2 regions of the Amycolatopsis sp. NPDC114484 genome follow, and region 2 is predicted to be linked to the other one. Evidence: riboswitches for the same ligand, from Rfam matches in the RefSeq annotation. Region 2 holds a riboswitch; the other holds the start of a gene.

Region 1 (14,114 bases), on a different contig from region 2:
GAGATCGCCGCGCGCTACAGCAGCGGAGCGGCCACTGTGGACCAGCTGCTGGACAGCGAACTGGGGCGCGTCGAGGAATGACCGGCCAGCCGATCCTCGTCGAGGTCGTCCGGAACGGGTTCGTCGAGAGCGTCCATCACGGATGTCTCGTCGCGACCGCGCCGGACGGCTCCGTCCAGTTCTCCGCGGGCGACGTGACCAGCCCGTTCTTCCCCCGGTCGGCGAACAAGCCGCTGCAGGGCGTCGGCATGCTCCGGGCCGGGCTCGGCTACGACGGCGCGGATCTGGCGTTGGGCTGCGCGTCGCATTCCGGCGAAACCGGACATATCGAGCGTGTCGCCGCGATGCTGTCCGGAGCGGGGCTCGACCCGTCGGCGCTGGCCTGCCCGGCTGAGCTGCCGATCGGCGAGGACGCCCGGCGCGCGGCCAACGAGCCGCGGAAGATCACGATGAACTGCTCCGGCAAGCACGCCGCGATGCTCGCCACCTGCGTCGCGAACGGCGGGGAGACCGACGGCTACCAGCTGCCGGACCATCCGCTGCAGGTCCAGCTGGCGAAGACGGTCGAGGAGCTGACCGGCGAATCCATCGCCGCGGTCGGGGTCGATGGCTGCAGCGCGCCGCTGTTCGCGTTCTCGCCGACCGGCCTGGCGCGGTCGTTCGGCCGGCTCGTCCAGGCCGAGCCGGGCGGCGACGAACGCCGAGTCGCCGACGCGATGCGCGAGCACCCGTGGCTGGTCGCGGGCACCGGCCGGGAAGACACCCGGCTGATGCAGGCCGTGCCCGGACTGCTGTCGAAGAGCGGCGCGGAGGGTGTCCTGGCGTTCGCGCTAGGTGACGGCACCGCGTGCGCGATCAAGATCGCGGACGGTGCGAAGCGGGCCTTGGCACCGCTGGCCATGACCGTCCTCGCTCGCCTGGGCATCGAGGTGCCAGAAGAGCTGTCTGACCTGGTCAATCCGGAGATACGAGGCGGCGGTCAGCGGGTCGGCGAGCTGCGGGTCAGTTGGAGTGCTCCTTAGCCGCGAGGTCGCCCCAGAACTCGCGCAGCTGCGAAAACAGCTCGGCCAGCTCCTCGACGTTCCCGGTGCGCAGCGCGTCGAGGATGTCATGGACCTCCTCCGCGGTGGAGTCGGCGTCCAGCAGCGAGTCGGCGAACAGCTGCACGAGACCGCCGTAGTCCAGTTCGACGACCGAGTCCGGGTCGAAGCTCTCCAGCCACTGGCGGGTCTGCGCGAGCACCCGGCCGGGGCCGGAGTCGCCGAAGGTCGTCTCGATCAGCTCGCCCGCCTCGGACGCCCGGCGCAGCGCGGCCGACATCGGCGTCCGCCACGACGCTTCCCGCGTCGGGTCGGCCGGGCCGCTGCCGAGCACGAGCTTGCGCTCGTCCGGGTCGACCAGCGAGAACCAGGGCAGCGGGACGGTCCAGGTGGTGGTGAGGGTGTGCGCCGCGGCGGCGGTGAGATCGGTCATCGCGGCCTTGGTCTGGGCCCGGGCGCCATCCGCGGTGACGCCGCCGGCGTCGAGGACCGTGATCCGCAACGCCGGTTCGGCGTCGGCGAGGAAGGTGCTCAACGCGGCGGCCGAGCGGGCGCGCAGTTCGAGCGGGCACGCGAACGGGCCCTCGGCCGTGTGGCCCGCCGGGACGTCGGCCGGGTCGAGCACGAGCACGTCGGTGACGAGGCTCGGCGAGGGCCGTCCGTCGCGCAGCTGCGCGGGCAGCAGCCGTACCGGCGCGGCCGCCTGTGACTTGAGCCACATCCGCTGTTCGCGTTCGCCGATCCCGACCCGGCTGAGCCCGCCCGCGGAAACGGCCTCGACCAGCTGTTGCGCCGGGGGATCGCCCAGCGCGCGCAGAGGTTCGTACACCCGCAGATAGGCCACGAAAGGTCGGAGCACCCGAGCATCGTGGCACGCCGACCAGGGCCGATCGGCATCGACGTGCCGGTAACCGGCGTCCGGCGGACACTGTCGCGACGAGCACACCGTGCCACGTCGCATCCAACCCCCGGGACACGGTACGGTGTCAGCAGGAAAGAACTGTCGAGACGATGCGGGGCCGCCGATTCCCCCGGCCGCCCCGCCCCTGTGCGAGGGGGTCGAGCCATGGGGCGCGGCCGGGCTAAGGCCAAGCAGACGAAGGTGGCGCGCGAGCTCAAATACAGCTCCCACGAAACCGACTTCGATGCTTTGCAGCGCGAGCTGTCGAGTAGTTCCTCGGACAACCACGAGGACGACAAGCGGTACGAGGACCCGTACGACGACGGGTACGACGAGTACCGCCGTTGACGCAGGCACACGACACGCGAGGGCGGAATCGGACCTAGGTCCGAGACGCCCTCGCGCGTTGCGTGCTGCCCGTTTTCTTGCTGCTGCCAGTGAGGTGACGAAGGAGTTGGACGGGTGAGCGACATCGCACGAGTAGGTGTGGTCGGAGCAGGGCTGATGGGCTCCGGCATCGCCGAGGTGCACGCCAGGTCCGGGTTGGACGTGCTGGTCACCGAGGTGAACCAGCCCGCTCTCGACGCGGGCAAGGCGCGCATCGAGAAATCGCTGCAACGCGGCGTCCGCAACGGCAAGCTGGCCGCCGAGGACGCCGAAGCGGCGCTCGGGCGGCTGCGCTTCACCACGGACATCGCCGAGTTCGCCGACCGCGATCTCGTCGTCGAGGCCATCCTGGAACAGGAGCAGGCCAAGGTCGACGTGTTCCGGCAGCTGGACAAGATCGTCGAGCGCGAGGACGCGGTGTTCGCGTCCAACACGTCGTCGATCCCGATCATGAAGCTCGGCATGGCCACCGGCCGTCCGCAGCAGGTCGTCGGCATCCACTTCTTCAACCCGGTACCGGTGCTGCCGCTGGTCGAACTGGTCCCGTCGCTGCTGACCAGCGAGGAGACCGCCCGCCGGGCCGAGGAGCACGCCACCGGCGCGCTGGGCAAGACGGTGATCCGGTCGCAGGACCGGGCCGGGTTCATCGTGAACTCGCTGCTCGTGCCGTACCTGCTGTCGGCGATCCGGATGATCGAGTCGGGCTTCGCTTCGGCCGAGGACATCGACCGCGGCATGGAGCTGGGCACGGCGCACCCGATGGGTCCGCTGCGGCTGTCCGACCTGATCGGCCTCGACACGATCAAGGCCATCGCGGACTCGATGTACGCCGAGTTCAAGGAGCCGCTGTACTCGTCGCCGCCGCTGCTGCTGCGCATGGTCGACGCCGGGCTGCTCGGCAAGAAGACCGGCCGCGGGTTCTACTCCTACTCCTGACTTTAGTCGCGGATCCGATCAACCTTTCCCCGCTGTGCGGGGCCGGGCTGGTCGCTTGACTGTGCGGCATGACTTCGACGTTCGTCTTCGCCGCCGGTGCCAACGGCGTGTCCGCCGCCCCGCCCGAACTCGTGCTGCGCGGGTATCGCGGGGTGGGGGTGCCGCAGCCGGAGCAGCAGTTTCGGCTGTCGTATCAGGCTCCGCAGGATCGCGGCGCGTTCTCCACGGAACCGTCGGCGCTGGCCGGCGTGACCGTGGCCGACCAGGTCGCGTCCACTGTGGACGTCGTGCGCCGGGCCGCGGCGCTGGGTCCGGTCGTGCTGGTCGGGTCGAGCATCGGCGGCGCGCTGGTCACGCTCGTCGCCGAAGAGGTGCCGGAGCTGGTGTCGGCGCTGGTCTACGACGCCGCGTTCTGCTGTGTCGACCTGCCGACGCCGGAGGAGTATCTGGCCACGCCCGAGGCCGCGTCGTCGCGGGTCGGGGCGATGTTCGGGTTCATCGCGGCCGACCCGGCGGTGATCGGGGCGATGCGCTTCAACTGGCGTACTTCCACCGCTGAGACCCTGACGACGGCAAAGGCGGCGCTCTGCGCGGACGCCACCGACGGCGAGTTCTACGCCCTGCTCAACGCGATGGCCCCGGACGACATCATCGGCCGCAGCTCGACCGACTCGCGGGGCACGCCGGAGCGATGGGGGCGCGTCCCCCGGTTCTACGTCCGGCATCTCCAAGACCGTATGGTCCCGCTCGCCCTGCAGGACCGGATGATCGCCGAGGCCGACGCGCGCACTCCCGACACGCGGTTCGAGGTGCACGACATCGACACCTCGCACTTCCCGAACGCGGCCGGGATGGCTCAGTTCGTCGAGGTGCTGGACAAGATCGGCCAGTCGGTCAGCTGAACGCCGCTCGGCGCGCGGCCCGGCGCAGCACCGTCAGGATCGCCGGGCCCAGCACGAGGATCGCGACGAGGTTCGTGAGCGCGCGGCCGGTATCCCAGCCCAAGGTGGACGTCAGCACGGTGAAGACCAGGAACCGGTGCAGGTTCTCGCCGAGCGGGCCGCCCGGGACGAAGTCCAGCGCGGTGTGATTCGCCAGGAACGGCCAGGTGAACAGGCTCATCGCGAGGCCGTAGAAGTACGCGGCGACCACGCCGTAGACCGCCAGCAGCGCGATCTCCCACCGGCCCCTCACCCGGCGCGGCAGCAGCCCGGCACCCAGGCCGACCAGCGACGACGCCAGCATCTGGAACGGCAGCCACGGCCCGACGCCCCCGGTGAGCAGGGCGGAGGCGAACAGCGACGTCGAGCCGAGGACGAACCCGAAACCCGGTCCGAAGACCCGCCCGGCCAGCACGAGCAGGAAGAACACCAGCTCGATCCCGCCGGTGCCCGCGCCGAGCGGACGCAGCGCGGCGTTCACCGCGGACAGCACGCCGAGCAGCGCGAGCGCCTTCGCGTCGAGCCCGCCGCTGGACAGCTCGGCCAGCACGATCAGGATCAGCACCGGCAGCGTCACGAGGAAAACGAACGGCGCGTCGGTCACGTGCGCGGAGGTGCCGACGGTGCTGCGGGCGAGCAGCGGCCAGCAGAACATCGCCAGCCCGACCACGACAGCCGCCGTCAGCACCAGCGCCGTGCGGTGCCGGATGCGGACGGCTGGACCCAGGAAATCGGTCACGCCAGCGCCTTCGCCACCGCGTCCACGGTCAGCCACGGCTCCGGCGCGAGAATCTTCGCCACCTGCGGCGCGAATGCGGGCGAGGCCACGACGACGTCCGCGGTCGGACCGTCGGCGACCACTTCGCCCTCGGCCAGGACCACGACCCGGTGCGCGGCGGAGGCGACGAACTCGACGTCGTGGGTGGCCAGCAGCACCGCGTGTCCCTCGGCGGCCAAGTCGGCGAGGATGGTCGCGAAGTGCCGTTTCGCCGGGTAGTCCAGGCCACGAGTCGGCTCGTCCAACAGCACGACCGGCGGGGCAGCGGCCAGCTGCACGGCCAGGACCAAAGCGAGACGCTGGCCTTCGGACAGATCTCGCGGGTTCGTGTCGTCTTCGATGCCGGGCACGAGGCGGTCGAGCAGCTTCCGCGCGGTGCCCGCGGTGACGTCCGATTCGAGGTCCGCCTGCCGGAGTTCCGCCGCGACTGAATCGAGGTACAGCAGGTCAGACGGGGTCTGGGGGACCAAGCCGACGCGCGTGCGGGCAGCCCGCGTCCGGAGCGCCTTCGGGTCCGCGCCGAGCACGTCGACCGTGCCGTCGGACCGGGGTCCGCTGCCCTGCAACGCCCACAGCAGCGAGGACTTGCCCGAGCCGTTCCGGCCCATCAGCGCGACGACCTCGCCACGGTTCAGCCGCAGGTCAACACCCCGCACCGCGTTCACCCCGCCGTACCGGACCCGCACGCCCCGCGCGGTGAGGACCGCCTCGCCAGAGCTTTGTGCCGCCTGAGCAGGGCGACGTTCGGCCAGGCGTTCCCGAAGCGGACGGGCGAGCCGACGGGCGTCGCGGACCGACAGCGGCAGCGGCGACCAGCCCGCGAGTCGGCCCAGCTCGACGATCGGCGGCGCGACATCGGTCTCGGCGAAAACCTCCGCCGGCTGGCCGGAGACCACGGTGCCGTCGCCGGGCAGGTAGAGCAGGCGGTCGGCGTACTGCGCGACGCGTTCCATCCGGTGCTCGGCGACGACGACCGTCGTGCCCAAGTCGTGCACCAGCCGGGTGATCGCGGCCAGCACCTCCTCGGCGGCGGTCGGGTCGAGCGCCGACGTCGGTTCGTCCAGCACCAGCACGCTCGGGTGTGCCGTGAGCACCGCGCCGATCGCGACGCGTTGCTGCTGCCCGCCGGAGAGGGTCCGAAGTGGACGGTCGCGGAGTTCGGCGATACCCAGCAGGTCAAGGGTTTCCTCGACGCGTTTACGCATCACGTCCGGCGCGACCGCGAGCTGCTCCATCGCGTACGCCAGTTCCTCCTCGACGGTGTCGGTGACGAATCCGGCCAGCGGATCCTGCCCGACCACGCCGACCACCGACGCCAGTTCGCGTGGCGGATGCGTCGCGGTGTCGAGCCCGGCGACCTCGACGCGGCCGACCAGGGTGCCGCCGGTGAAATGCGGGACGAGACCGTTGATCGCGCCGAGCAATGTCGACTTGCCGACACCGGTGCGTCCGGCGACGAGGCAGAGTTCGCCCTCCTCGATCGTGAGGTTGACGTCCCGGAGCACCGGCCGGTCCGCCCCGTCGTACGTGACGCTGACGTGCGAAAACTCGATCATCGGGCGACCTCCGACACCAGCGCCGGACGCGGCGCGAACCAAGCGGGCAGCACGCTGATCAGCACCGCGACGGCCGGCAGCAGCGGCAGCGTCGGCCAGGTCAGCGGGCTGGCCGGGGTGGTGAGCGAAACCGGGTCGGCGATCAGCACGAGCACCGCGGTGGCGACGCCGCACAGCGCGACCAGCGTCTCCGGCAACCGCCACGGATCGGGCCGGTAGGTCGTGCGCCGGATCTGCCGCCCGCCCAGCACGAATCCGGCGGCGGCCAGCACCAGACCGGCGACGAGCATCGGCACCCCGAGCCACGACGCGGACCCGTCGAGCACGCCGTAAACCCCCACCGCGACGCCGACCAGCCCGGCCAGCACGCAGGTCGCGATCAGCATCCGGACCCGCGGCGAGAGATAGCCGCGCCGTCCGTAGCCGCGAGAATCCATCGCCGCCGCGAGCTGCAGCGACCGGTCCATGGCGTCGGCGAGCACCGGCACGAAAATCCCCTTCACGAACCGCAGGCCGCGCGTCTTGCCCGCCCGCAGCCGACGCGCGCGGCGCACCCGCTGCACGCTCTCGACCAGCTGCGGGGCCACGGACAACGCGACGGTGACCGCCGTCCCCACCTCATACAGCGCCCCGGGTACGGCCTTGAGCAGGCGTTTCGGGTTCGCCAGCGCGTTCGCGGCACCGATGCAGAGCACGATCGTGGCCAGCCGGAGCCCGTCGTAGAGCCCGCCGAGCAGCTCCTCGGCCGAAGTGGGGCCGAGGAGCTGAATGCCAGCCGCGACGCTCGGCAGCGGGATGGTCGGCAGCGTGAACAGGACGTGGCCGCCGTCCTCGCCGCCGATCAGGATCCGGAACAGCACGCGCGAGGCCACGATCACCCCGGCGATCCAGGCGTACATCCGGAACGCCAGCGCCCACGGCGCGTCGCCGCGGCGGAGCACCACGACGAACCCGGCCACCGCGATCACCAAGGCGAGCAGCACCGGGTTCGTGGTCCGGCTCGCGGCGACGGCGAGCGCGAGCGCCCACACCCACCACGCGCCGGGATGGAGCGCTCGCGGACTACTCCGCGGCACGCCTGCGACGCACCGCGACGACCGTCCCGGCCACCACGAGCAGCACGACGACCACGATGCCGATCACCAGGCCCCACGGGAAGCCACTGTCCGAAGTGGACGCCGGAGCCTGCGCGGGCGCGGTGGCCTTGCGCACCGGCGCGGTGCGCGGCGGCGGATATTCGGTGTAGGACTTGCCGATCGCGAACGACCAGCCCTCGAACGCGCCGGCCGGTGGCTTCCAGCTCTGCGCGCCGACCTGCGCCGACTCCCATTTGCCGCCGTTGGTGGCGGTCCAGAAGCTCCACGACGCCTTCTCCGGCGGCATCCCGGTGCAGGTCTGATCGGCGGGTTTGCCTTCGATCTTGCACATCACCGACAGGCCGTACTTGCCCGCGCCGGTGAGTTCGAAGCCCGCGTTCTGCAGGGCGGTGACGCCGTTTTCCTGTTTGCCGGGGGCGCACCGGACGAGGGTTTCGCCGCCAAGCCCCTGGAAGTCGACGATCACCGTGACGCCGTTGTCGTCCTGGCAATAGCCGTCGGAGCCCTTGCCGGGCGTGGTCGCGGAGGCGGAGGACGCCCCGCCCAAACCGGTGGCGACGAGAAGAGCGCAGCCGGCGAGGACTCGCCCCCAGTGCCGCGCGTGCACGAACCGCATGTCAGATGTACCTCGCATCGATCGGACCACGACGGGCGATCCGGCTCGCGATCCCCGGGGACCGCTCACGGTTGCGGGCCAGCGCCGGATTCTCACCGGCTTCCCCCGTTCGTGGCGAAGAACTTGTCGACGTTAACGCACCGCAGGCCCCGCTGGAAGCGACCGCGGCCACACCTACACTTCCGGGCGTGGGACAGGACCAGTTGCGCGTCGGCCTCGTAGGAACCGGACCGTGGGCCACCACGGTGCACGCCCCCGGGCTCGCGGATCATCCAGGGACCGTGCTCAGTGCCGTGTGGAGCCGTCGGCCGGAAGCCGCCGCCGCGCTCGCGCAGGCCTACGACGCCGTGCCCACCAGCGATCTGGACGAGCTGTTCGAGCAGGTCGACGCACTCGCGTTCGCCGTGCCGCCGGCCGTGCAGGCCGAGCTGGCGACCCGGGCCGCGGAGGCGGGCAAGCACCTGATCCTCGAGAAACCGATCGCCCCCGACCTCGCCACGGCGCAGCGCCTCGCCGACGCCGTGACGTCCGCTGGCGTCGCGTCGCTGGTGATGCTGACGCTGCGGTTCGCCCAGCAAACGCGCGATTGGCTGGACGGCGTCACCGCGGCTGGCGGTTGGCGCGGCGGCAGTGCGCGATGGCTGTCCGGAGCTCTGCTCGCCGGTAAATACGCGACCTCCGCCTGGCGGCAGGATCCGGCTGGCGGCGCGCTCGCCGACATCGGCCCGCACGCGTTCGACCTGCTCGACGCAGCCCTCGGCCCGATCACCGACGTCCTTGCCGCGCACCGCGGTCCCGAAGACCTGTGGCAGCTGCTGCTCGAACACGAAGGCGGCATCACGAGCACCGCGACGCTCAGCCTGCGCCTGCCAGTACAGCCGACGGTGGTCGAGTACTCGGTCTTCGGCGAGCACGGCTTGCGCACTCTCGGCCGTACCGGCACGGCGAACGACGCGTACACCGCGCTGCTGGACGATTTCGCCGCGATGGTGTCGTGCGGAACGACCACGCATCCCTGCGATGTCCGGCGGGGCGTGCACCTCGCTCGGATCGTGGACCAGGCGCGCGCCGCGCTCAATCGTTAATTCGCTTGCCCATCCTGAGACGATGAACGGGAAGTTCGTTTCGGACGAAGGAATGCCTATGTGCTCCGCCACGGCCCACTCCGGCCGCCTGGCCTGAGCTGTTCGGCGCCGCGCGCCGGTGTGGGGTTCGCCCTGCCTGGTTTTTTGTTGCCTGCGCATTCCTTCTTCCTCGAAAGGCTTCCACCAGAGATGTCCGCCCTTCAGGCATACGTCCGCGCCACCGCACCGATCGGCCGCGACACCGAGCGAATCGGCCCGTTCCTGGCCACTTTCGCCCAAGACAGCTCTCATCCGATGGCTAACTACGCCATCCCCGACGACGGCGCGAAGCCCTCGTCCGCCGACGTCGCGGCCCTGGTTTCCGCCTACCAGCAACGAAATCTCCTGCCCCGGCTGGAGTTCTTCACCGAAGCCGCTCCCGAGGTCGAGAAATCCCTTGTCGGCGCGGGGTTCACGCTGGAACGACGCGTGCCGGTGATGACCTGCACTGCTGAAGACCGCGTCGATTGCCTTGCCCCGGAACACATTCAGCTGCGCGAACCGTTGTCCGACGACGAATTCCGCCGCCTGCGGTCCGTGCAAAACGTCGCGTTCGGAGAGCCGCCAGAGGTGTCGGACGCCGATCTCGAACGCAACCGCGACTACCTGACCGTCCTAGCCGAACACGGCGAAACCATTGTGGGCGGCGGAGTCGCGCTGGACATCGTGTCCGGCGCGACGGAAATCGTCGGCATCGCGGTGGCCGCCGAGTACCGCGGCCAAGGCGTCGCGGCGGCAATCACCGCGCACCTAACGCGCCTCGCCCACGAACGCGGGGCGCGGACGGCGTTCCTCACGCCGGGCGATGTCGGTATCGGGACGGTATATCGCCGTGCCGGCTACCAAGTCGCCGGTGAGTGCGTGCACCTGTCGCTGAGCTAATCGTCGTACCGGCCGCCGCGGCCGCGTTTCACGTCGCTGCGGCGTTTCTTCGCTGCCAGACGGCGTTCCTTCGAGCCTCGCGAAGGCTTGGTGGGACGCCGTTTGGCCGACGGCGGCGCGGAGGCCTTCGCCAACACGTCGGCCAACCGCTCCCGGGCCGCGTCGCGGTTCATCAGCTGGGAGCGGTATTCGCTGGCCGCGATGGTCAGCACTCCGTCGACCAGACGGGTGCCCAAGCGAGTCGTGATGCGTTCCTTCAGCGCGGGCGGGATCACGGCGGAGCCCGCGACGTCGAACGACAGCTCGACGCGCGAGTCCGTCGTGTTCACGCCCTGTCCGCCCGGCCCCGAGGACCGGGAGAACCGCTCTCGCAGTTCGGTGCCCGGGATCACGAACCGGGCGCCGACGCGTACGTCCTCCGCCATGTCTTCAGTGTCTCAAGACGTGGCAAGCGGCTTTCAGAACCGCGGGTGGTCGCCGGACAGCACCGCGCGCGGGCCGTCCGGGTCTTCGGCGGGCTGCACGTCGCCGAGGATCCAAGCGGGCACGTGCCGCGCGGTGAGCACCGCCAGCGCCCGGTCGACGTCCTCGGCCGACACGATCGCGACCATGCCGACGCCCATGTTGAACGTCTTCTCCAGCTCCGCGCGCTCGACCTTGCCGCGCTGTCCGATCAGCGCGAACACCGGGGCCGGCGTCCACGTGCCGCGTTCGAGCTTGGCGACGAGGCCGCGCGGCATCACGCGCGCGAGGTTGGCCTCGAGGCCGCCGCCGGTGATGTGCGCGAACGTGCGCACCTCGGTCTCGGCGACCAGCGCGAGGCAGTCCTTCGCGTAGATCTTGGTGGGTTCGAGCAGTTCCTCGCCGAGGGTGCGGCCGAACTCCTCGACGTGCCCGTCCAGCGGCATCCGCGCGATGTCCAGCAGCACGTGCCGGGCCAGCGAGTAGCCGTTGGAGTGCAGGCCGGACGAGCCCATCGCGATGACGACGTCACCGGGGCGGACCTTCTCCGGCGACAGCAGCGCGGACGCCTCGACCGCGCCGACGCCGGTGGCCGACAGGTCGTAGTCGTGCTCGCCCATCAGGCCGGGGTGCTCGGCCGTCTCGCCGCCGAGCAGCGCGCAACCAGCCTGGACGCAACCCTCGGCGATGCCGCCGACCAGCGCCGCGATCTTCTCCGGCACGACCTTGCCGACCGCGATGTAGTCCTGCAGGAACAGCGGCTCCGCTCCGGTGACCACGAGGTCGTCGACGACCATCGCGACCAGGTCGATGCCGACCGTGTCGTGCTTGTCGAGCGCCTGCGCGACCGCGATCTTGGTGCCGACGCCGTCCGTGGAGGAGGCGAGGATCGGCTCTTTCCACTTGTCGAGTTTGAGGGAGAAGAGCCCGGCGAAACCGCCGACCCCGCCGCGCACCTCGGGCCTCGTGGCCCGCTCGGCGTGTGGCTTGAGCAGCTCGACGGCCTGGTCACCGGCGTCGATGCTGACCCCGGCGGCTGCGTACGTGGCGCTCGTGGACTCGCTCACGGAAGCGGACTCCCTACTGGACATGCTTGGTTCACGGACGCCGGACGGCGTCTTCGGCACCGTACCCGGCGGCGCTGACCGGAGTCGCCGCGCCACCTGCGGCGTCCATGCTTTCGAGCAGGTGCTTGCCGATGAGCGCGTCCTCGGGCAGCGGAATCGGGTACTCGCCGGAGAAGCAGGCCGTGCACAGCCGCGACTTCGGCTGCTCCGACGCCGCGACCAGGCCGTCCAGTGAGATGTAGCCGAGCGAATCGGCCCCGATCGAACGGCGGATGCCGTCGAGGTCGACGCCGTTGGCGACGAGTTCGGCGCGCGAGGCGAAGTCGATGCCGTAGAAGCACGGCCACCGCACCGGCGGCGACGCGATCCGCACGTGCACCTCGAGCGCGCCGGCCTCGCGCAGCATCCGCACGAGCGCGCGCTGGGTGTTGCCGCGCACGATCGAGTCGTCCACCACCACCAGGCGCTTGCCGCGGATGACGTCGCGCAGCGGGTTCAGCTTCAGCCGGATGCCGAGCTGCCGGATGGTCTGCGACGGCTGGATAAAGGTGCGCCCGACGTAGGCGTTCTTGACCAGACCGGTGCCGTACGGCAGGCCGGAGCCCTGCGCGTATCCGATCGCGGCCGGGGTGCCGGACTCCGGCACCGGCATCACGAGGTCGGCGTCGACCGGGTGCTCGACGGCCAGCTTGCGGCCGATCTCGACGCGCGTGGCGTGCACGCTGCGGCCGGCGATCGACGTGTCCGGACGGGCGAGGTATACGTACTCGAAGACGCAGCCCTTGGGCTCCGGGTTGGCGAACCGCGACGAACGCAGCCCCTCGGCGTCTATCGCGATCAGCTCGCCCGGCTCGACCTCGCGCACGAAAGACGCGCCGCAGATGTCGAGCGCGGCGGTCTCGCTCGCCACGACCCAGCCGCGCTCCAGCCGGCCGAGCACCAGCGGGTGCACGCCGTGCGGGTCGCGGGCCGCGTACAGGGTGTTCTCGTCGGCGAAGACCAGGCAGAACGCGCCCTTGAGGGTCGGCAGCAGCTCGAGCGCGGCGGCCTCGATGCCCTTGTCGGCGGCGTTCGCGGCGAGCAGGCCGCAGACGAGGTCGGAGTCGCTGGAGGACCCGGTGAGCCCGGCGTGCGGCTTCAGCCCCGCGGCGACGGTGCGGTCGCGCAGTTCGGCGGTGTTGACCAGGTTGCCGTTGTGCGCGAAGGACAGACCGCTGCCGGTGTCCGTGGTGCGGAAGATCGGCTGGGCGTTCTCCCAGATCGTGGCGCCGGTCGTGGAGTACCGGCAGTGCCCGACGGCGATGTGCCCCTGCAGGGACTGCAGGACCTGCTCGTCGAAGACCTGGCTGACGAGCCCGAGGTCCTTGAAGACAACGATCTGCGAGCCGTCCGAGACGGAGATGCCCGCTGCCTCCTGCCCGCGGTGCTGCAGGGCGTAGAGGCCGTAGTAGGTCAGCTTGGCGACTTCTTCCCCGGGAGCCCAGACGCCGAAGACGCCGCACTCCTCACGGGGTTCCGGTTCGGGTTGATCTTCGGGTCGAGCAGGACTGGCGGAGGGGTCGGAAACCACCGAGGAGCTCCCAGGAAGACGCGGGCGGGCCGAGTCCAAGTGTAAGGGGTCGATGAGGTGGGGAAGCGGGCCGCGGCGTGGTTCTGACCACTACGGGGGAGGGTTTGCGGAGCAGTGATCTTGGTTTGGAGCGACAGTCTTGCGGGTGGAGTGGGCACCTGGGTGCGCTCCGTCACCGCCTCGGCTTTTCCCGGTCCTGGCTTTCGAGCTCCGCCAGGTGCGCCAGCGCCGGAAGCGCCGCCACCAGGGCCTCGACCTCGTCGTCGGCGAGTTGGTCGATCAGCCGCGCGTACGCGTCGACGCCCGCCTGGTGCCGCGTCCGCACATAGGACGCGCCGACCTCGGTCAGCTCCACCAGCGTGACCCGCTTGTCGGACGCGTCGCCCCTCCGCTCGACCAGTCCGGCCTCCTCCATCGCCCGGACCAGGGCGGTCATCGCGGGCTGGGTGACCCCTTCGATCACGGCCAGGTCGGTGATGCGTCGCGGGCCGCACCGGTGCAGGGTGGCCAGGGTGGCGGCGGACGTGATGCTGAGATCGCGAGGAAGGCGTCTCGCAGCTCGGGTGGCCAGCTCGTAGAGGGTCGACCCGATCTCAGCGGAAGTACCGCGAGCGGCACCTTGACGGCTCATGCGTGAAGCATAGAGTATTTATATTAATTCTTTATACATCTCTCGAAGCCGGACGGGTCCGGCCGAACACAGGAGGTTTCCGTGGCCAAGGGCTACTGGGCCAGCGTCTACCGCGACATTTCCGAC
Region 2 (14,114 bases):
GAGATGGTGAGCACGAGCTGCGCGCCGAGGTCGGCGAGCACGGTGAACGAGTCCAGCAGTTCGCCCTCGCCGTCGAACATCGACGCGCGGTCGGTGCACAGCCGCAGCGCTCGCGCGGGCAGGCGGTGCCGGTCGAGCTGGTTTTTGACCAGCAGCACCAGATCCGGGTCGGTGGCCAGCCGCTTCGGCAGCCGGATGCACACGTCCGGCGCGGCGGGGCCGTACTGCTCGCGCCAGCGCGCGGTCGCGCCGAGCGACTCCTGCAGCAGCCATTTGCCGAGCGGCACGGTCATCCCGGTGGTCTGCGCGAGCGGGTAGAACTCCTCGGGGCCGAGTTCGCCGCGTTCGGGGTGGCTCCAGAGCAGCCCGGCGTTCACCGCGGCGATCTCGTCCGGCTTCGCGAGTTTGACCGTCGGCTGGTAGATCAGCGAGAACTCGCCGTTCTCCAGCGCCCCGGCGATCACCGCGCCGAGCTGGTAGCGGTTGCGGTCGCGCGCGTCGAGCTGCGGATCGAACAGCATCCACTGCGCCTTGCCCGCCTCTTTGGCGCGGTGCAGCGCCAGTTCGGCCGCGCGCAGCAGATCGCCGTGGCTGCCTTCGTTCGCCGGGCGCACGACGATCCCGATGCTCGCGCTGACACCGATGCCGTGCCCTTCGACGTACACCGGTTCGCTGAGCTCCTCCAGCACCCGGTCGGCCAGCACGACCGTCTTCTGCGCGGTCAGCTCCGGGCCGCGCAGCAGCACCGCGAAGCCGTCGCCGGACAGCCGCGCGACGTAGCCCTCGTGCTGACCGTCGAACACCGACTTCAGCTTCCTCGAGATCGCCTTCAGCACCTGGTCGCCCATGCCGGCGCCGAGCCCGTCGTTGATCACCTTGAACCCGTCGATGTCCAGGTACAGCAAGGCGATCTCGGAGGAGCCGCCCGAGCCGAGCGCGAGTTCGAGCTGGGCGGTGAACGCGGCGCTGTTGGGCAGCCCGGTCAGCGAATCGTGCAGGTTCTGGTGGCGCAGCCGTTCGCCGAGCAGATGCACGTCGTCGTCATCGGCGGCCATGACCACCGGGAAGTACGTCCCGGGACGGTCGCCGGGCAGCGAGGTGATCGTGACGTTCGTGGTGAGCCCGCCGTCGCGGCTGTGGGCGAGGTGCACGGCGCGGACGGTCCGGCGGGCGTCGCCGGTGAGCGGCAGCCCGTCGAGCGCGGCGCGCAGCCGCTCGGCGTCCTGCGGACCGGCGGCGAGATCGGCGATGTGCTTGTCCCGCAACTCGATCACGGACGTGCCGAGCAGCCGGGCCAGCGCGGCGTTCGCCTCGACGACGGTCCCGTCCGGGCCGGTGAGCGCGATGCCGATCGGCGCGGAGGAGAAGAGCGCGGTGAACCGGCGCGTGGCGCCGGCGTCCTCGGGACGCTCGGCGACCTCTCCGGCGAAGTCGAGCAGGATCCGCTCCACCTCGGCGGGAGGGAGCGTTACTCCGTTGGTGTCGGTCAGCGCCGCCGCGTACTTGCGCGCGACGTCGACCAACCCTGGCGTGGCACCAGGCTCCGGCACTCTCCACCTCTTCATACGCGGACAAAGACCAGCTCAGGCCCGGTGCGGAGGATCCGAGGACCCACACTGGGTACGAGTCGGCCATAAGTGATGCCACGGCATCACGGACCAAACAGGGTGTCTACCGGCTGAACGAGTGATGGGCACTACACAACTGGTGACATCAAGTCACCTTGAGTACACGAAGGTGGCCTGTACTGTGGTTTTGTCTCCAGTTGTCGACCTTTCTGTCCCGCTCGGCGGCCGTCAACGATAGGCCAATCGGGCCGGGAGCCCGTCGGCGGGCACCGGAAGCGAGACGTAGTCCCATTTGGCGACGTAGTCCTCGGGCACCGACCAGCGGTGCGCCCGCAGCAGCTCGTGCATCAGCGCCTTGACTTCCAGGCCGCCGAACTGCAGTCCGACGCACTTGTGCGCGCCGCCGCCGAACGGCATCCACGCGAACCGGTGCGATTTGTCCTCGCGGCGGTCCGGGCCGAACCGCTCGGGGTCGAAGCGCAGCGGATCGGTCCAGTGCTCGGGGGAGTAGTGGTTCAGCGTCGGAGAAACCCCGACCAGCGTGCCTTCCGGCAGGTAGTGGCCGAGCACGGAAGTGTCCTTTGTGGTCTTTCGGGCCAGCGACGGCACCGGCGCGCGCAGCCGCAGCGCCTCCTTCATCACCAGGTCCAGCGTTTCGAGGCTTTCCAGTGCTTCGAGGTCCGGCAGGTCGTCGCCGAGGCGCAGCGACTCCTCGCGGGCGCGGTCCTGCCATTCCGGGTGTTTCGCGAGGTAGTAGGCCATCGCGCTGGCGGTGATGGTGGTCGTGTCGTGCGCGGCCATCATCAGGAAGATCATGTGGTTGACGATGTCGGCGTCGCTGAACCGGTCGCCGTCCTCGGAGGCCGCGTGGCAGAGCGCGGAGAACAGGTCGTCGCCGTCCGCGTCGCGCTTCGCCGCCAGGTTCTCGCCGAAATAGCGCTCCAGCGTCCGCCTGCCGCGCAAACCCGCGGCCCAGCGACCGCCGGGCACCGGATATCGCACCACGGCCGTACCGGCGCGCACAGCGGCCACGAACGCGCGGTTGATGCGCTCGGCGTCGGCGGTCGAGCGCATGCCCATGAAAACCTGCGTCGCGACGTCCAGTGTCAGCTGTTTGAACGCCCAGTACAGCTGGGGCCGGCCGGACGGCAGCGCGGCGACGCCCTCGCGCAGCGCCGGGCCCATCTGCGCGACGTAGCCGCGGAGCCGGTCGCGGGTGAACGCCTCCTGCATGATCCGCCGGTGCAGGTGGTGCTCGCCGAAATCGAGCAGCATGAGCCCGCGCTCGAAGAACCGCTCGATGAAGAACTTCCAGCCCTCCTGGGAAAACGCCTTGTCCTTGTTCACGAGCGCGGCCTGGGTGGCCTCAGGCCCGGACAGCGTCACGAGCCGCTGGCCGAACACGCCCATCCACGACACCGGGCCGTACTGCTCGAAGCGGCGCAGGCTGAAGTCGAGGCCGAACCGCATCCCGTCGAGCGTGTGGCCGATCAGCGGCGGCCCGTCGTCGCCGAGCACCGGTTTCAGCCCGCTGCCCGCGGGCGGCGCGGCGAGTTCGCGGACCGGCCAGCGTGCGCCGAGCCAGCGTTCGTCCACCTTGCGCGGCAACGGGATCGCGGTCAGCGGCGGCATCCGCCCGCGCAGGTTCTCCGAGAGCCGGGTGACGCCGTCGCTCCCGGCGTGCGCGACCCGCCCGAGCGCGCCGCGCGGCGCGGGGATTGCCGTCTTTCCGGTCACGTCCGCCATGGCGACCACCTCCCGGCCAGGGTATCGGCCGCCTCCACGGTCCCCTGTTATTGACGCTGTGACAATACTTGCGGGCGTGCCGTTCGGGTGATCCTCGGGCCGGTGCCGGGCGGCTGGCCGCGCCGCCCGGCACCGGTCAGGTCAGCGAGGGTCGGCGCGCAGTTCCCGGGCCGCGCCGACGAGATGCCGCAATGCCGGCTCGACCTCGGCGTAGCCACGGGTCTTGAGGCCGCAGTCCGGGTTGATCCACAGCCGCTCCGCCGGAACCGCGCCGAGCGCCGTGCGCACCAAACCAGCCACCTCGTCCCGGTCCGGCACGCGCGGCGAGTGGATGTCATACACCCCGGGCCCGACGCCGCGGCCGAAGCCCGCTTCGTTCAGATCGGCGAGCACCTCCATTTTCGAGCGGGCGGCCTCGATGCTCGTGACGTCGGCGTCGAGAGCGTCGATCGCGGGCAGCACGTCGCCGAACTCGGAGTAGCACATGTGCGTGTGGATCTGAGTGGTTTCCGCGACGCCGGACGTGGCCAGCCGGAAGGCGGGCACCGCCCAGTCGAAGTACGCCTCGCGGTCCGCCGCGCGCAGCGGAAGCAGTTCGCGCAACGCGGGTTCGTCCACCTGCACGATCCGGATCCCGGCCGCCTCCAGGTCCGCGACCTCGTCCCGGACGGCCAGCGCGACCTGGCGCGCGGTGTCGGCCAGCGGCTGGTCGTCGCGGACGAACGACCAGGCCAGGATCGTGACCGGGCCGGTCAGCATGCCCTTCACCGGCCGGTCGGTGCGGCTTTGCGCGTACTGGGCCCATTCGACGGTCATCGGCTTCGGCCGGGACACGTCGCCGAACAGGATCGGCGGGCGGACACAGCGGGATCCGTACGACTGGACCCAGCCGAGCGTCGTCGCCGCGAACCCGGTCAGCTGTTCGGCGAAGTACTGGACCATGTCGTTGCGCTCGGGTTCGCCGTGCACGAGGACGTCGAGACCGAGGTCTTCCTGCAGCCGCACGACGCGCTCGATCTCGGCGCGCATCGCGGTTCGGTAGCCGTTGTCGTCGAGCTTGCCCGCGCGGTGTGCGGCGCGGGCTCGACGGACTTCGCCGGTCTGCGGGAAGGAACCGATCGTGGTGGTCGGCAGTGGGGGCAGGTTCAGGGACTTCTGTTGGGCCGCAGCACGTTCGGCATATGGCGTGCGGACGATGTCTTGTGGTTGGAGAGCTGCGACGCGCGTTCGGACGTCGGCGTCGTTCAGCTCGGCGGCCCGGGCTCGGTCGGCGACGGCGGCCTGTGCCGGGCCGAGGTCGACGTTCTCGCCGTTTAGCGCTCGGCCGAGCAGGACGACCTCGTCTACCTTCTGCCGCGCGAAGGCGAGCCAGTTCTTCAGCCGTGGGGCGAGATTTGTCTCCGCTTCCACGTCGTAGGGCACGTGCAGCAGCGAGCAGGACGTCGATACGCTCACGTGCGCTGCAGTGTTCTTCAGCCGTGCTGCGCGGGCCAGTGCGACGTCCGGATCGGTTCGCCAGACGTTTCGGCCGTCCACGACTCCGGCGAGTACCTCCTTGTCTCGCAACGCTCCTTCCGTCGCGACTTTGTCCACAAAGGATGCATCGGTTACGAGATCGACGGCTACCGCTTCGATGGGGGAGCGAGCCAGTACGCCCAGTGCTCGGCCGAGTCCGCCGAAGTATCCGGCCACGAGGAGCTTCGGCCGGTGCTTTTCCTTGGCTAGCAAGTGATATGCGCGAGTGAGTGCGTTGAGCTCCGGAGTCGTCCGGTCGGCGGCGAACGCTGGTTCGTCCAGTTGTACCCATTCGACGCCCTCGTCGGCCAGCTTGCCCAGCAACTCGGTGTACGCGGGCAGCAATTCGTCGAGGAGTTCCAGCGGACTGAATCCGGGCTCGGTCGCCTTGGCCAGCAAGAGGAAGGTGACCGGTCCGACGAGCACCGGACGCGGCGTGATCCCGAGCGCGCGAGCCTCGCGCACCTCGTCGATCGGTGCGGTGCCGGTGAGTGCGAATCGGGAGTCCGGGCCCAGTTCCGGGACTAGGTAGTGGTAGTTGGTGTCGAACCACTTCGTCATTTCGAGCGCTGGGGCGTCCGGGACTCCGCGTGCGGCGGCGAAGTAGGTGTCCAGCGGGGACATGCCTAGCCGGGTGAAGCGTTCCGGCAGTGCGCCGAACAGTGCGGCGGTGTCCAGTACTTGGTCGTAGAGGGAGAAAGTGCTGGACGGGATTGAGTCCAGGCCTTGGTCGTGGAGGGTGGTCCAGGTCTGCTCGCGCAGCCGTCGACCGGTGGCCAGTAGTTCTTGTTCGGTGCTCTTGCTTGCCCAGTAGGACTCCAGCGCCCGTTTCAGTTCTCGGGCTGGGCCGATTCGCGGGTAGCCAAGAACGGTGGTGCCGAGGGGGTTCACAGCATGCATCCTCACGTGCTCGCCGGAAGAGTCCGGGCACGCGGAAAGCCGTGCTTCGGTCGGTGCCCTGTCCCGCGAGGCCCGGACTCACGCACGCCGTCGGCGTGCGTGCCATTGGCAGGTATTCGGACTCGTGGGCGGGTCGCTCGTGCCTACCGGCTGTCGCTTCCCGGGCGGGGTGCCCAGTGCTTTACCGCTTTCGCGGTGACAGCTTTCGTTCCCACATACCGCTGCGGGGCAGTCCCGGAATCGCACCGGGTTCCCTGTTGCCTCGCCGGGACGCGGCTGCGTCCTGGCGAACCAGTGGCGGGGGAGAGTTTAGCGGGTTTGGTGCGAGGTGGGGGTGTTTTGGAGGGTGGGAGTTGGCTCGTCGCCTGGCGGCGACGTTGCTCCTCGTTGTTGCGTGGGGGCACCCCGAAGCTTGATTGTGCTGACGGTCTGGGGTTGCTTGTCAAGGCGGGAAAGATGCCTTGACAAGCAACCCCAGACCGCAGGGAGGCTTCGTATCGGGGTGCGGGGTGGGGGCTGGCTGCACGGTGCTGTGGGTTGCTGGGCTGGTGTTTTTGCCGGGGTAGACGAACTCGGCCACGCCTTGGCAGGCGTGGCCGAGTTTCAGGGGGTGCCTCGGGGGTGGATCAGTCCCAGTCTAGTGCGCCGCCGGACTGGTATTCGATGACGCGGGTTTCGAAGAAGTTCTTTTCCTTCTTCAGGTCCATCGCCTCCGACATCCACGGGAACGGGTTCTCGTTCTCGCCGTAGATCGGGGACAGTCCGATCTGCTGTGCGCGCCGGTCGGTGATGAAGTGCATGTACTGCTCGCACAGGTCCGCCGACAGGCCGAGCATGCCGCGCGGCATGGTGTCGCGGGCGTACTTGACTTCCAGTTCGCACGCGTCCTGCAGCATTCCTCGCACCTCGGCCTGAAACTCTTCAGTCCACAGGTGCGGGTTCTCGATCTTGATCTGGTTGATGCAGTCGATGCCGAAGTTCAGGTGGATCGACTCGTCGCGCAGGATGTACTGGTACTGCTCGGCGATGCCGACCATCTTGTTCCGCCGGCCCAGCGACAGGATCTGCGCGAAACCGGTGTAGAACCACATGCCCTCGAAGATCACGTAGAACGCCACGAGATCGCGCAGGAACGCCCGGTCCGCTTCCGGTGTGCCGGTCTCGAAGTCCGGGTTTTCCAGGTTCTGCGTGTACTTCAGCGCCCACGCGTCCTTGTCCGAAATGGACGGGACCTCGCGGTACATGTTGAACAGCTCGCCCTCGACCAGGCCGAGGCTTTCGCAGATGTACTGGAAGGTGTGCGTGTGGACGGCCTCCTCGAAGGCCTGGCGCAGCAGGTACTGGCGGCACTCCGGGTTGGTGATCTGCCGGTACACCGCGAGCACGATGTTGTTGGCCACCAAGGACTCCGCCGTGGCGAAGAAGCCGAGGTTGCGCTTGAGCATCTGCCGCTCGTCCTCGGTGAGGCCGTCCGGCGACTTCCACAGCGCGATGTCGGCCTGCATCGCGACCTCGGTCGGCATCCAGTGGTTGTTGCACGCCGCGAGGTACTTGTCCCACGCCCACCGGTACTTCATCGGCAGCAGCTGGTTGACGTCGGCGCGCGCGTTGATCATCCGCTTGTCGTCGACGTTGATCCGGGCCGCGCCGACCTCGATCTCGCCGAGGCCGGTCGCGTCCGTCGTTTCCACGTTCGTCATGGTTCAGGGATTCCTTACTGGCAGGCTTCGCAGTCGGGGTCGTCGATCCGGCAGGCGGCGCCCTCGGTGGCGACGAAGTCGACGTCGGTCTTCGGCATCTCCTTCGGCTCCGCCGGGACCGCCGCGGCGGGCGACGGCGACGGCGCGGGGGAGGCGGCCGGAACCGCGGCGGACGGCGAGGGCGACGGCGCCGCGGAAGGCGCGGCGGCCGGGGCAGCGGCAGCCGGAGCGGCCGGGGCCGGGGTGGCGGAGACGGCGTTCAGCTTGCCGTCGGTGCCGCGCAGGGTGCTTTTCTCCACGTGCGTCGCGGACTGCGCCCGCAGGTAGTACGTGGTCTTGAGACCCTTGTGCCAGGCGTAGCGGTACAGCTCGTCGAGCTTGCGCCCGCTCGGAGCCGCGATGTACAGGTTCAGCGACTGCGCCTGGTCGATCCACTTCTGCCGCACCGAACCGGCGTCCACGATCCACTTCGACTCGATCTCGAAGGCGGTCGCGTACAGCGCCTTGAGGTCGTCCGGCACGCGGTCGATCTGGCCGAGGCTGCCGTCGAAGTACTTCAGGTCGCTGACCATGACCTCGTCCCACAGGCCGCGCGCCTTCAGGCTCTTGACCAGGTGCGGGTTCACAACCGTGAAGTCGCCGGACATGTTCGACTTGACGTACAGGTTCTGGAACAGCGGCTCGATCGATTGGCCGACGCCGGAGATGTTGGAGATCGTCGCGGTCGGCGCGATCGCCATCACGTTCGAGTTGCGCATGCCGACGGTCTTGACGCGCTCGCGCAGCGGGGCCCAGTCCAGCGTCGTGGAGGTGTCCACGTCGAGGCCGTCGCCCTGGCGGGCGTCGATCAGCAGCTGCATCGAGTCGATCGGCAGGATTCCCTTGCTCCACAAGGAACCCTCGAACGTCTGGTACTGGCCGCGCTCCTGCGCGAGGTCGGTCGAGGCCGAGATCGCGTAGTAGGAGAGGTGCTCCATCGAGACGTCGGCGAACTTCACCGCTTCCTTCGACGCGAACGGCACGCCCAGTTCGAACAGCGCGTCCTGGAAGCCCATGATGCCCAGGCCGACCGGACGGTGGCGCAGGTTGGAACGGCGCGCCTCCGGGATCGTGTAGAAGTTGATGTCGATCACGTTGTCGAGCATGCGAACCGCGGTGCGCACGGTCTTCTCGAGCCGCTCGGTGTCCAGCCCGGAAGGCGTGACGTGCTTGAGCAGGTTCACCGAGCCGAGGTTGCAGACCGCGACCTCTTCGGTGTTCGTGTTCAGCGTGATCTCGGTGCACAGGTTCGACGAGTGCACGACGCCCACGTGCTGCTGCGGCGAACGCAGGTTGCACGGGTCCTTGAAGGTGATCCACGGGTGGCCGGTCTCGAACAGCATGGTCAGCATCCGCCGCCACAGCTCGACCGCGCGGACCTTGCGGAACACCTTGATCTCGCCGCGCGCGGCGGCCGCCTCGTACTCGCGGTAGCGCTGCGCGAACGCGTTGCCGTAGAGGTCGTGCAGGTCCGGCGTCTCGTTCGGCGAGAACAGCGTCCACTCGGCGTTCGCCTCGACGCGGCGCAGGAACTCGTCCGGGACCCAGTTGGCGGTGTTCATGTCGTGCGTGCGCCGCCGGTCGTCGCCGGTGTTCTTGCGCAGGTCGAGGAATTCCTCGATGTCGACGTGCCAGGTCTCCAGGTAGGCGCAGGCCGCGCCCTTGCGCTTGCCGCCCTGGTTGACCGCGACCGCGGTGTCGTTGGCGATCTTCAGGAACGGCACGACGCCCTGGGACTGGCCGTTGGTGCCCTTGATGTGCGCGCCGAGGCCGCGGACCGGGGTCCAGTCGTTGCCGAGGCCGCCGGAGTACTTGGCCAGCAGCGCGTTGTTCTTGTACGCCTGGAAGATCGAGTCCAGGTCGTCGTCCACCGTGGTCAGGAAGCAGGACGACAGCTGGGCGCGGTTGGTGCCGCTGTTGAACAGCGTCGGGGTGGACGCCATGAAGTGGAACGTCGACAGCAGCTCGTAGAACTCGATGGCGCGGGCTTCGCGGTTGTCCTCGCGGATCGCCAGGCCCATCGCGACGCGCATGAAGAACGCCTGCGGCAGCTCGAACCGCACGCCGTTGTGGTGCTGGAAGTACCGGTCGTACAGCGTCTGCAGGCCGAGGAAGCCGAAGTCGAGGTCGCGCTCGGCGTGAATAGCGGCGGTGATCTTGTCCAGGTCGAAGCCCAGCAACTCGCCGTCGACCAGTTCCAGTTCGACCGCGCGGCGCAGGTAGGCGCGGAAGTACGCGGGATACTCGCCCGCCATCTCGTCCTGGCTGGCCTGGCGCGGGGTGCCGGCGAGGTAGCTCAGCGCTTCGCCGCGCAGTTTGTCCAGCAGCAGCCGGGCGGACACGAACGAGTAGTTCGGCTCCTGCTCGACGAGCACGCGCGCGGCCATGATCTGCGCGAGCGCCAGTTCGTCGGCGGTGATGCCGTCGTAGAGGTTGCGCTTGGCCTCGGCCAGCACCGGTTCGGCGGAGACGTCCTCAAGCCCGGCGACAGCCTCGCCGACGACGTGCGAGACGCGCGCCCAGTCGAGCGGACGCAGCGATCCGTCGGCGCCCTTGACGCTCAGCGCGACCTCGGCGTGCGCGGGCGCCGCGGCCTCGCGGGCCTTCTTGCGCTCGTCGCGGTAGAGGACGTAGGCGCGGGCGACCTTGTGGTGCTCGCCGCGCATCAGGGCGAGTTCGACCTGGTCCTGGATCTGCTCGATGTGCAGCGGGGTCTCCGGGCCGGTGTGGCGCAGCAGAGCCGCCTCGACCTGCCCGGTCAGCTCCGCGACCACGTGGTGCACGCGGGAGGACGCGGCGGCGTCGCCGCCCTCGACCGCGAGGAAGGCCTTGGTCAGCGCCACCGAGATCTTGCCCGCGTCGAAGGGCGAGACGCTTCCGTCCCGCCGGATGACGCGGACCGCGCTCGGGGCCCCCTCCGCCGCCGACGGCGGCCGCTGACCGGTTTCCACTGACATGCGTGTCTCCAACAGTTCCTCGAAATGGGCGCGTTCGAGCGGCACACGGCCGATCAAGGCCATGCGCTGCGGTTTCGGCGAAACAGCCCGGCCGCCCTCCTCAAGCGGTCTCCCCGTCGCTGGGGGCTGCCGGTTCCCAGAGACTACATGTTGGGGTGGGGGCTCGCACGGGCCCCAAGGTATGGCGTGTCACTCTCACCCTGGCGGGTTATCCGATCACCGAGGGCAAGATCCGAAGCGGAGCTTCGTGGCGCCCAGTGCCGCACTGGCCACGGGCCGTTTCCCGGCCAGGAAGCCCAGCGGCCCGGCCGGATTGACCGACCAGTCCGCGGCCGCCGCGCGCGGTTTCGCGCGCCACTCGACCGGGGTACGCAGCGGGCTGCCGCCGCGGTCTTGCGCGATCTCGAAGCGTACCGGGAGGGTGATCGGGAGCCCGACGCGCGGGGTGAAGGCGGCGGTGGCGATCCAGTCGTCGGAGGTCGCGGCGGTGAAGGTGCGCCCGCCGGTGAAGGCGAAGGTTGCCAGTTCCTTCGGGATGCCCCACAGCTCGCGCCCGCCCACGCGCGAGATCTCGCTGTCGACCCAGATGCCGGTGATCGACGCGGCGAGCCCGCGACCGCGCACGGCGACGCAGGAGAGGAGTTCGTGGTAGCTCAGCTGGCCGGACGGCAGGTAGTCGATCCAGGCGGTGAAGACGGCGGCCTGGTCGCCCAGGAGCAGTGGTTCGGCTCCAGCGGGAAGCGCGGGCAGTTCGTCGACGGGGACCCGCCACATCGAGATGCGGGCGTCGGCGGCGAGGTGCCACGGTTCGGGCGGGTACTCGGTCATTCGCTCATCCATGGCAAGTACGGCGGCAGATCGCGGTCCACTCGCAACGGGAACTCGGGCGGGCGTTTCTGGAAGAAGGAAGCGATGCCTTCGACGGCGTCGGGGTTCGAGCCCAGTCGGGAGATGAGCTTCGAGTCCACCTGGTGGACGTCGAACGGCGACGGGGCCGAGGCCATCCGGTAGAGCAGCTGCCGGGTGACTGCCACCGCGACGGGGGCGGTCGTCTCGGCGATTTCCCGGGCCTTGGCTTGGGCCTGGCTCAGGACGTCGCCGGCGTCGTGGATCTGGTGGACGAGCCCGGACTGGAGCGCTTCGTCGGGTCCGAAGAGCCGTCCGCTGACCATCCAGTCGACGGCCGCGCCCATCCCGACGAGCCGGGGGAGGAACCACGCGGACGCGCCCTCGGGGTAGATCCCGCGGCGGGTGAAGACGAAGCCGAACTTGGAATCGGTCGAGGCGAACCGGTAGTCGCAGGAGAGCGTGATGGTGATCCCCGCGCCGACGGACGCCCCGCGCAACGCGGCGAGCACCGGTTTGTTCATGGTGAAGATCCGCTTCGACACCCGGCCCGCGGGTTCCTGCCAGTCGTCCGGCGGACGGTCGCCGAAGTCGAATCCGCCGGACGAGAGATCGGCCCCGACGGAGAAATCCCGGCCGGTGGTCCCGAGCACGACCGCACGGACGTCCTCGTCGCGATCGGCCCGGTCGAGGGCGTGGGCGAGTTCGTCGGCCATCCGGATCGTGTAGCCGTTGCGGGCTTCGGGCCGGTCGAGCAGGACGGTCGCGACCTTGGCGGCGACCTCGCAGGTGATCTCCGCATAGGAGTCCATGGGAGGACGGTAGGGCGCCGTGGCCTTATTTTCAATGCGTCAATAAGGCTTGGGCGGCCGCGGCTTGGGCATGCTCGGAGCATGCTGAAGCTGGGCACGGTGGTGCTGGGAGTCGAGGACATGGAGCGCGCGGTCGCGTTCTGGAGCGACGCGCTGGGGTACGCGCGGCGGGACGACGCGACGGATTTCGTGGTGCTGCTGCCTCCTGACGGCGCGGGGCCGGGGATGGCGTTCCAGCGGAGTTCGGTGCCGGTGCAGGAGGTGCCGCGGGTGCATCTGGACCTGTACGCGGGGGACGCCGCGGACCAGGAGGCGGAGGTTTCGCGGCTGGTGGGGCTGGGGGCGCGGCGGGTGGATTGGCCGCACTATCCGGAGGATCCGGATTTCGTGGTGCTGGCCGACCCGGAAGGCAACCGGTTCTGCGTGATCGACACCGCGCACGGCTGACCCGCTGTCCGTTAAGGGAACCCTGAGGGACTCTGATTCCGTCTGGGTTCCCCTCACGGACTTGGGGCCGGGGACAAAACAATCAGGCGCGCTTGATTTTTCCGGGGGCAGGGTCCACGCTGGGTCCCGCACGAGGTGGTGCGGCGGACGCAGGGAGGCGCAGGAATGGCTGATCTCGCGGGGATTCTCCGGGATCTCGCGGCCGAATCGCAGGCGGTCGACGACCTGGTCGCCGGGTTGCCCGCCGACGGGTGGGCGCGGCCGACGCCGGCGCCCGGCTGGAGCATCGCGCATCAGGTCGCGCATCTGGCGTGGACCGACGGCAAATCGCTGATCTCCGCGAGCCGGCCGGAGGACTGGCAGTCCGAGGTCGAAAACCTGTTGAGCATCGGCGAAAACTACGTCGACGCGGGTGCTGAGGAAGGTGCCCAGCTGCCGCCGGACGAGCTGCTGGCGCAGTGGCGCGCGGGACGGGCCGCGTTGGCCGAAGCGCTCGCCGCGGTGCCGGAGGGACAGAAGCTTCCGTGGTACGGCCCGCCGATGAGTGCGGCGTCCATGGCGTCCGCGCGGATGATGGAGACCTGGGCGCACGGCCAGGACATCGCCGACGCGCTCGGCGTCACGCGCGAGCCCACCGAACGGCTGTGGCACATCGCCCGGTTCGGCACGCGCACGCGCGATTTCGCGTACAAACTCCACTCGCTCGCGCCGCCGACCGAGGAATTCCGGGTCGAGCTGACCGCGCCGGACGGCGGCACGTGGGCGTTCGGCCCGGAGGACGCGGAGCAGCGGCTGACCGGCAGTGCGCTCGACTTCTGCCTGGTCGCGACGCAGCGGCGGCATCCGGCGGACACTGATCTGGTCGCGACCGGCGCGGACGTCGAGGAATGGCTGGGGATCGCGCAGGCGTTCGCCGGGCCGCCCGGGGCGGGGCGCGAGCCGGGGCAGTTCGCGTGAGCGCGCCGTTGCGCGTCGGGAACGCGTCCGGGTTCTACGGCGACCGGTTCTCCGCCGTGCGGGAAATGCTGACCGGCGGCCCGCTCGACGTACTGACCGGCGACTATCTCGCCGAGCTGACCATGCTCATCCTCGGCCGCGACCGGATGAAGGACCCGGCCCGCGGCTACGCCAAGACGTTCCTCCGGCAGATGGAGGAGAACCTCGGCCTGGCGAAGGACAAGGGCGTCCGGATCGTCGCGAACGCGGGCGGGCTCAACGCGGCCGGGCTCGCCGACGCGCTGCGGGAACTGGCCGCGAAGCTCGGTCTCGAGGTCCGCGTCGCGCACGTCGAGGGCGACGACCTGATCGCGCGTGCGGATGAGTTCGGGTTCGAGAAACCGTTGACTGCCAACGCTTATCTCGGCGCGTGGGGGATCGCGGAATGTCTCAAGGCCGGTGCGGACGTGGTGGTGACCGGTCGGGTCACGGACGCGTCGGTGATCGTCGGACCGGCGGCGGCGCACTTCGGCTGGGCCCGTGACGACTACGACGCGCTCGCCGGAGCGGTCGCGGCGGGCCATGTCATCGAATGCGGCGCACAGGCGACTGGCGGCAACTACTCGTTCTTCCGCGAACAGCCGATCG

Evidence for each region. A riboswitch is a leader RNA that binds a small molecule or an ion and turns the genes downstream of it on or off. The one in region 2 is predicted to bind cobalamin.
Region 1: it holds a riboswitch for cobalamin, as region 2 does, so the genes downstream of both, ACZ7SW_RS00840 (hypothetical protein) here and metE (5-methyltetrahydropteroyltriglutamate--homocysteine S-methyltransferase) in region 2, are expected to answer to the same signal.

What each region holds. Positions count from the first base shown of each region.
Region 1 is NZ_JBVKDQ010000001.1:160,397-174,510, forward strand. It holds gene ACZ7SW_RS00795 (RsiG family protein) at 1-81, shown strand, start outside; gene ACZ7SW_RS00800 (asparaginase) at 78-1,022, shown strand; gene ACZ7SW_RS00805 (DUF8083 family protein) at 1,003-1,899, opposite strand; gene ACZ7SW_RS00810 (DUF3073 domain-containing protein) at 2,107-2,289, shown strand; gene ACZ7SW_RS00815 (3-hydroxybutyryl-CoA dehydrogenase) at 2,404-3,264, shown strand; gene ACZ7SW_RS00820 (alpha/beta fold hydrolase) at 3,333-4,166, shown strand; gene ACZ7SW_RS00825 (ECF transporter S component) at 4,159-4,944, opposite strand; gene ACZ7SW_RS00830 (ABC transporter ATP-binding protein) at 4,941-6,539, opposite strand; gene ACZ7SW_RS00835 (CbiQ family ECF transporter T component) at 6,536-7,615, opposite strand; gene ACZ7SW_RS00840 (hypothetical protein) at 7,602-8,252, opposite strand; cobalamin riboswitch at 8,266-8,412, opposite strand; gene ACZ7SW_RS00845 (Gfo/Idh/MocA family protein) at 8,441-9,337, shown strand; gene ACZ7SW_RS00850 (GNAT family N-acetyltransferase) at 9,527-10,258, shown strand; gene arfB (alternative ribosome rescue aminoacyl-tRNA hydrolase ArfB) at 10,255-10,683, opposite strand; gene purM (phosphoribosylformylglycinamidine cyclo-ligase) at 10,717-11,787, opposite strand; gene purF (amidophosphoribosyltransferase) at 11,819-13,357, opposite strand; gene ACZ7SW_RS00870 (MarR family winged helix-turn-helix transcriptional regulator) at 13,530-13,988, opposite strand; gene ACZ7SW_RS00875 (DUF1330 domain-containing protein) at 14,070-14,114, shown strand, end outside.
Region 2 is NZ_JBVKDQ010000015.1:99,726-113,839, forward strand. It holds gene ACZ7SW_RS31190 (diguanylate cyclase domain-containing protein) at 1-1,550, opposite strand, end outside; gene ACZ7SW_RS31195 (cytochrome P450) at 1,797-3,200, opposite strand; gene metE (5-methyltetrahydropteroyltriglutamate--homocysteine S-methyltransferase) at 3,456-5,729, opposite strand; cobalamin riboswitch at 5,820-6,040, opposite strand; gene ACZ7SW_RS31205 (ribonucleotide-diphosphate reductase subunit beta) at 6,356-7,429, opposite strand; gene ACZ7SW_RS31210 (ribonucleoside-diphosphate reductase subunit alpha) at 7,444-10,425, opposite strand; gene ACZ7SW_RS31215 (acetoacetate decarboxylase family protein) at 10,642-11,253, opposite strand; gene ACZ7SW_RS31220 (enoyl-CoA hydratase-related protein) at 11,250-12,083, opposite strand; gene ACZ7SW_RS31225 (VOC family protein) at 12,165-12,530, shown strand; gene ACZ7SW_RS31230 (TIGR03084 family metal-binding protein) at 12,696-13,487, shown strand; gene ACZ7SW_RS31235 (acyclic terpene utilization AtuA family protein) at 13,484-14,114, shown strand, end outside.